Desulfofalx alkaliphila DSM 12257: one gene and its partner. The protein of the gene in region 2 interacts with the protein of the main gene of each other region in a pairwise test. Links are inferred from orthologs where the notes say so. Each region holds a gene or a part of one and is shown on either strand. Other genes may lie near its edges. The genes, in order: BR02_RS0104075 and def.

What was found.
Region 1: the proteins of def (region 2) and BR02_RS0104075 interact in binary tests that used the Escherichia coli proteins (3 or more experiments, as listed by UniProt). The link is inferred for Desulfofalx alkaliphila DSM 12257 from one-to-one orthologs.

The regions. Positions count from the first base shown.
Region 1 is NZ_JONT01000004.1:49,384-52,702, reverse strand. What follows is about bases 56-3,043. They hold BR02_RS0104075 (aspartate-semialdehyde dehydrogenase), read right to left. Parts: upstream 2,067-3,043; coding sequence 1,044-2,066; downstream 56-1,043. Other genes in these bases: dpsA (dipicolinate synthase subunit DpsA), read right to left, coding at 2,760-3,043; BR02_RS0104070 (dipicolinate synthase subunit B), read right to left, coding at 2,145-2,732; dapG (aspartate kinase), read right to left, coding at 56-1,019. Outside these bases: more of dapG, read right to left, coding at 1-55; more of dpsA, read right to left, coding at 3,044-3,319.
Region 2 is NZ_JONT01000013.1:73,156-76,249, reverse strand. The notes cover bases 120-2,882. They hold def (peptide deformylase), read right to left. Parts: upstream 1,849-2,882; coding sequence 1,390-1,848; downstream 120-1,389. Other genes in these bases: priA (primosomal protein N'), read right to left, coding at 1,900-2,882; fmt (methionyl-tRNA formyltransferase), read right to left, coding at 452-1,387; BR02_RS0108580 (DUF116 domain-containing protein), read right to left, coding at 120-449. Outside these bases: more of BR02_RS0108580, read right to left, coding at 1-119; more of priA, read right to left, coding at 2,883-3,094. UniProt on the Escherichia coli protein: Removes the formyl group from the N-terminal Met of newly synthesized proteins. Requires at least a dipeptide for an efficient rate of reaction. N-terminal L-methionine is a prerequisite for activity but the enzyme has broad specificity at other positions.

The DNA of each region.
Region 1 (3,319 bases), on a different replicon or contig from region 2:
GGGCGCAAGGTCGGTGATATACCCATATTTTCCAGCACTTGTTTTGCTTTTTCCACATCGCTGTTCTTTACCGTAAAAGCTATATATTCTGGATTAACATTCCAAAAATCAACGCTTATATCAGACAATGCCATGCCTTTAAAAATTTTCAGCAGCGGATTTTCCACCTTTAGCTCAGACACAGCTATTGTAATTTGAGTAATATCGGCAATATTTGTCAAGCCGGTGATTGTGCGGTCAAGGGTTACATCAATGGTGCCTCCGTAGACTTCTCCATGTCTGGTAACCAAGGTGCCCGGGGCATCACTAAATGCACATCTCACCCTAAGGGGTATATTTTTTTGCATTGCTATTTCCACCGCCCGGGGATGAATCACCTTAGCCCCTTCATGGGCCAACTGGCAGATTTCATTGTAAGTTACTTTGTTTAATATTACGGCATCATCAACTATATGGGGATCCGCTGTCATTATGCCTTCTACATCTGTATATATATCTATGCATTCAGCGTCCAGTGCAACACCCAGGGCAGCCGCCGTTGTGTCACTTCCTCCCCTGCCAAGGGTGGTAATTTCCCCATCTTCTGTAACGCCCTGAAAACCAGTCACCACCACGATCTTATCCTGTTTAGCATGTTCTATGATTTTGTCCGGTTCTAAACGTAATATTTTGGCTCCGTTAAAGTTAGCATCTGTAATAATACCGGCCTGTGCCCCTGTAAGTAGCACTGCCGGACAACCCATTTCTATCAAGGTGTTTACCATTATCACACCTGAAATCACTTCACCACAGGACATTAGTAAATCCAGTTCTCTGGCGGGTACTTCACGGTTAACTTGTTTAGCCACCGATATCAGTGTATCGGTGGCATAGGGTTCTCCTATTCTTCCCATTGCCGAAATGACAACCACAGGGTGAAAACCTTGGTTTTTTGCAGATACTATCTTTGCTGCCACTAACTTTCTAAATTCAGGTGTGGTTAATGACGTGCCACCAAATTTCTGGATGAGAAAACGCATCTGTATTTTCTCCCCATTTGTAATTTATTTTTTTTGCAGCAAACACCCATACTTAATTACCAATTCACCCACTTGCACGGCGTTGGTAGCTGCTCCTTTTCTAATCTGGTCACCTACCACCCACAGGTTTAGAGCGCTGGGGTGAGAATTATCTTCACGTATACGCCCTACATACACTTCGTCCTTATATGAGGTTTCTATGGGCATTGGGTAGATATTGTTTGCAGGATCATCTTGTATCACAATTCCCGGAGCCTTGGCCAGTATTTCCCTGGCTTCCTGTGCAGTAAGCTTTCGTTCTGTTTCCACATTGATACTTTCACTGTGACTGCGATATACCGGTACCCGTACAGTGGTGGCGGTTATACCAATTTTATCGGAATGCAATAGTTTTTGTGTTTCTTTAACCATTTTCATTTCTTCTTTGGTATAATCCATATCCTGCCATACATCAATGTGCGGAATTAAGTTAAAGGCTATTTGATGCATAAACTTTTGGGGAGCATATTCCCCACCGTTTATAATTGCCTTAGTTTGGTTTGTTAGTTCATCAATGCCTTCTTTTCCTGCACCGGACACCGCTTGATATGTGGAAACCACTACCCTTTTAATGCCCGCCGCATCATGTAAAGGCTTCAGAGGAACAGCCATGATAATTGTTGAGCAGTTTGGGTTGGCAATAATTCCCTTGTGTTCTTTTACATCCTCGGGGTTAACTTCCGGAACTACCAGAGGAACATCGGGATCCATACGATAATTGCTACTGTTATCGATGACCACGCAGCCCCGCTCCACTGCAGCTGGGCCAAACTCTACGCTTGCCTTACCACCTGCAAAAAAGGCAATATCCATACCGGTAAATGATTCAGGGGTAGTTTGTTCAACTGTATAGCTTTTTCCCTTAAAGACAATTTCTTTTCCTGCCGAACGGGCAGTAGCACACAGTTTCAAATCACCCACCGGAAAATTGCGTTCATCAAGAATGTTTAGTATTTCTTGACCCACCGCACCTGTGGCACCAACAACTACAACATTGTACTTTTGCAACATTAAATCCCTCCAAAAAAATATATATTTTTATTCTACCATCTTTTTACCCCATTGTGCGGTGCAAAAATAGATTTATTAAGAATAGGTAATAATAATCGGCTGTAGCTGTTTTCCTTTTAAAGCAGCCTCAACAGTCTCTAAAATAAGGTTCATATCAGACTTTAGTGAATTGGGTTTTTCACCGGGGCTGTCCTGCCCAAAGGGAACCATAAAAATGTTTTTAAAGTTTATCAACATGCCTATATTTTTAGCATTAATACCCAAGCCATCATTAGTAGATATCCCGATCACCACCGGTCTTAGGTTTCTTAAATGCGCCTTGGCGGCCATTAATACCGAACCGTCTGTAATACCCATGGTTAGCTTAGCCATAGTATTACCAGTACACGGCGCAATCACCATTACATCTACTAATTTTTTAGGACCAAAGGGTTCAGCCCCGGTAATTGTAGAAATCACTTCTTTTTTTGTTATTTCTTTAATTCTTTCCAACCAATGGCTGGAGCGACCAAACCTGGTATCGGTTGTTTCCACAGATGTACTGACAATGGGAAACACTTCGGCCCCTTCATTAACCAGGCGCTCGATCTGCGGTATTGTTTCTTCAATAGTACAGTGTGAACCCGTTAAGGCAAATCCTATCCTTACACCCTTCAATCGCATGGCGCACCTCCGTGGCTTTAACCAAATTTACAGAGCCAGTTCCTCGGCCAATAGGCGCGGTATTACTCGCGCCAATATTCGACCAGCTGTCTTGGGAGCCACTTTTCCAGGCAGGCCCGGTGCAAGCAAGGCTTTTATGTTTAATCTTTTGGCAGCATCAAAATCTGTACCCCCCGGGGGTGAAGCGACGTCAATGATTACAACTTCCTCAGAGGCTTTGCTTAAAATGCAGTTGGTTAATACGGTGGCCGGAACAGTATTAAAAATAATATCAGCTTCGCAAATAAAGTCTGGCAATTGTTGAAAGGTCAGCGGTCTCATGCCCATTTCATATACCCTTGACTGATGTGCCGGTCGGCGGGTGACCACAGTAACTCTTGCACCCATGCCCTTTAACAACCGCGCCAAAGTGGCACCGGTACGTCCAAAGCCAAGCACAAAGGAATTACTGCTATGAATGGTGATGGGCGTTGCTTCCATGGCCATCTGAACTGCCCCTTCTGCAGAAGGTATTGAGTTCAATATGGCCACATCGTCTCTTTTAAGCACTTCTATTAAACGGAGATTACAGCGCTGAATCATTTCTA
Region 2 (3,094 bases):
CAACTGCTTTTTTGTAAACAATGGGGAGCCAATACTAAAAGTTGCCATGGCTTTACTTTTAATTCCCTGGTTCGTACCAACTGATTGTTAACTTCAATAAATGACCTTTTAATGTTATTGGTATCAATTTTAAATATTTTCCCCAAACCGATAGCCATGGGAAATAATACACTCATGGCCGTTCGCATTAGAGGTTGTAGAGGACTTATTGTCTTAGCCAACCAAATGGTCAGCACAATGCCGCCAATACCAAAGGCCACTGCCACCATGGCAATTAGAATAAAACCAATCAAGACCACTAACAATATCTGCTGAAGAACAGTGGTGGGCTGTGATAACAGATACCACAGCAAACCGGCCACCCCGCCCACTGTCAGCAAACTGCCGGCCAACAGTCCGATGAACAATCTCTTTTTTGCCTGGGGTTGAGCGGCGGTATTTGCAATCAAAATTACTCCCTCCCTAAGACGCTGCCTACAGCTATCGGCCTGCCGCGTAAAAAACTGGCCGCATCAAGCCTTTTAGCGCCCTGCAGCTGCAACTCCAGTAGCGCTAAACAGCCTTTACCCGTTTGCACCACCGGACACCGGTCTTCAATGGCCACAACGGTTCCCGGCAAGCTGCCGCTTTCTTTTTCCAGCACCTTTGTACGCCAAACCTTTAATATTTCCCCATCCATGGTGGTATAGGTTCCCGGCCATGGATTCATACCACGGACCTGGTTATTAATATCCTCTGCTCCCCTGGACCAATGAATCAATTCATGCTCACGTTTTAACATCGGTGCATAGCTTGCCTGATCATGGTCTTGGGCAAAGCGGGGGGCATGGCCACGCAAAATACCGTCAATGGTTTCTCCCAGCACCTTGGCACCCAACAGAGCCAAACGATCATGCACATCTCCAACGGTGTCGTCCGGTTTTATTTCTATCGCCTCTGATAAGATAACATCACCGGTATCCATACCTTCATCCATATACATGGTTGTAATACCGGTTTGCTTTTCGCCGTTAATAACCGCCCAGTGTATTGGTGCAGCACCCCTGTATTTAGGCAGCAACGATGCGTGTACATTGATACAACCCAGTGGCGGGATTTGCAAAATCCTCAAAGGCAAAATTTTCCCGTAGGCCACAACCACTATTAAATCCGGGTTCAGCTGTTCCAGCTCTTGATAAAACTCCGCTGTTTTAATTTGCTCCGGCTGCAAAACAGGAATATTGTTTTTTTCAGCAACCACCTTAACCGGTGGAGGCTGTAACTTGCGTCCCCTGCCCCGGGGCCGATCGGGCTGTGTCACCACAGCAACAAGTCGGTGGCCTTTTTTAATGATTTCCTCTAGGCAGGGCACTGCAAAGTCCGGAGTTCCCATATAAACTATACGCATCGCTACTTATCTTCCTTCCGAACATTCTGCGCTTTATCAATAAACAATATACCATCCAAATGGTCAACTTCATGCTGAAAGGCCCGGGCTAAATATCCTTTGGCTTTAAATGAAACCTCTTTGCCGTCTCTATTTAAACCCTTTATTGTGATATTTGCAGCCCTGGGCACCTCACCCAGTACCCCCGGCAGCGACAGGCATCCTTCGGTTTCTGTCTCCACGCCCCTTGCTTCAATAATCTCCGGGTTTATCAATTCAATCAACCCATCTCCCACATCCACCACAATCACCCGTTTGGAAATACCTATTTGCGGTGCCGCCAAACCTACACCTTTAGCAGCATACATGGTGTCCCTCATATTATCTAACAGTTTATGGATGTTGGCATTTATTTTTTTAACCTCTTTGGCCTTTTCCCTTAATATAGAGTCGCCTTCTCTAACTACTTCGTATACAGCCATTTCTATCCTCCATATCCTTTGTCTTAAAATAAATCAGTATAACAAATTATACTATATTAACACCTGTGGATCTATATCAATACTCACATTGACCTTATTCCTCAGCCCACTGTTAACCTCCCATATTTTAAGGGATTTTGCCGTTATAAGCCGCACGTCCCTGCGCATCCGACCCTTGATTACCAATTGCCAACGAAAACGTCTTTTAATCATTGACAGGGCCGCCGGCGAGGGCCCCAGTATTATCGGTTTTCTTTCTTCTTGTTCCACTGCACCGGCCACTTGGTATAAACAATGCTGTATTTCCCTGGCGGCAGTTTCTACCCCTTGCGCTTCCCCACCGCTTATCAGTATCCGGGCCAAATAATAAAAGGGGGGGTACTTTAAAGCCCGCCGAAACCTCATTTCTTGGTGGTAAAAACCTATATAATCGTGCTTTTGCGCAGATACAATGCTGTAATGTTGGGGGGTGTAGGTTTGCACAATGGTTTGGCCGGGAAAATCACCGCGGCCTGCCCTTCCGGCCACCTGGGTTAGCAATTGAAAGGTTCTTTCTGCAGCCCGAAAATCAGGCAAGTATAACATGGTATCTGCATTGATCACACCCACCAAGGTCACCCCGGGCAGGTCCAAACCCTTGGCTATCATCTGGGTACCCACCAAGACCTCTGCTCGACCGGCTCTAAAATTATCAATAATTTCTTGGTGCGAACCTTTGCGTCCTGTGGTATCGCCATCCATGCGCAGCACCTTGGCCCCTGGAAAATGGCGGCAAATTTCTTCCTCCACCTTTTGTGTGCCAATACCAAAATAACCTATGGCGTCACTTTTACACTGGGGGCAGTTTTGGGGTTTCACTTTGCTGTGGTTGCAATAGTGGCAACGCAAGACACCGTCAAAATGATAAGTAAGTGATATATCACATTGGGGGCATTTTAAAACCAAACCACATTTACGGCAAACCACAAAGGTAGCATAGCCCCGACGGTTCAAGAACAGTACGGTCTGCTGCCCTTTCTCCAGCACTGCTGCCATTTTGGCCAGCAGTGGGCGGCTAAATAAACCACCGCAGCCGTCATACAACTCTTGGCGCATATCCACCACCTGCACCGCCGGCATTGTACGGTTGGCCACCCGGTGTGGTAACTGCAACAGTTTATATGGCCCCTGGGGCTCTGCCCGGCAATAACTTTCCAAGGAAGGGGTGGCACTGCCCATTAACATTACTGCATGGGCCATCTTTGCC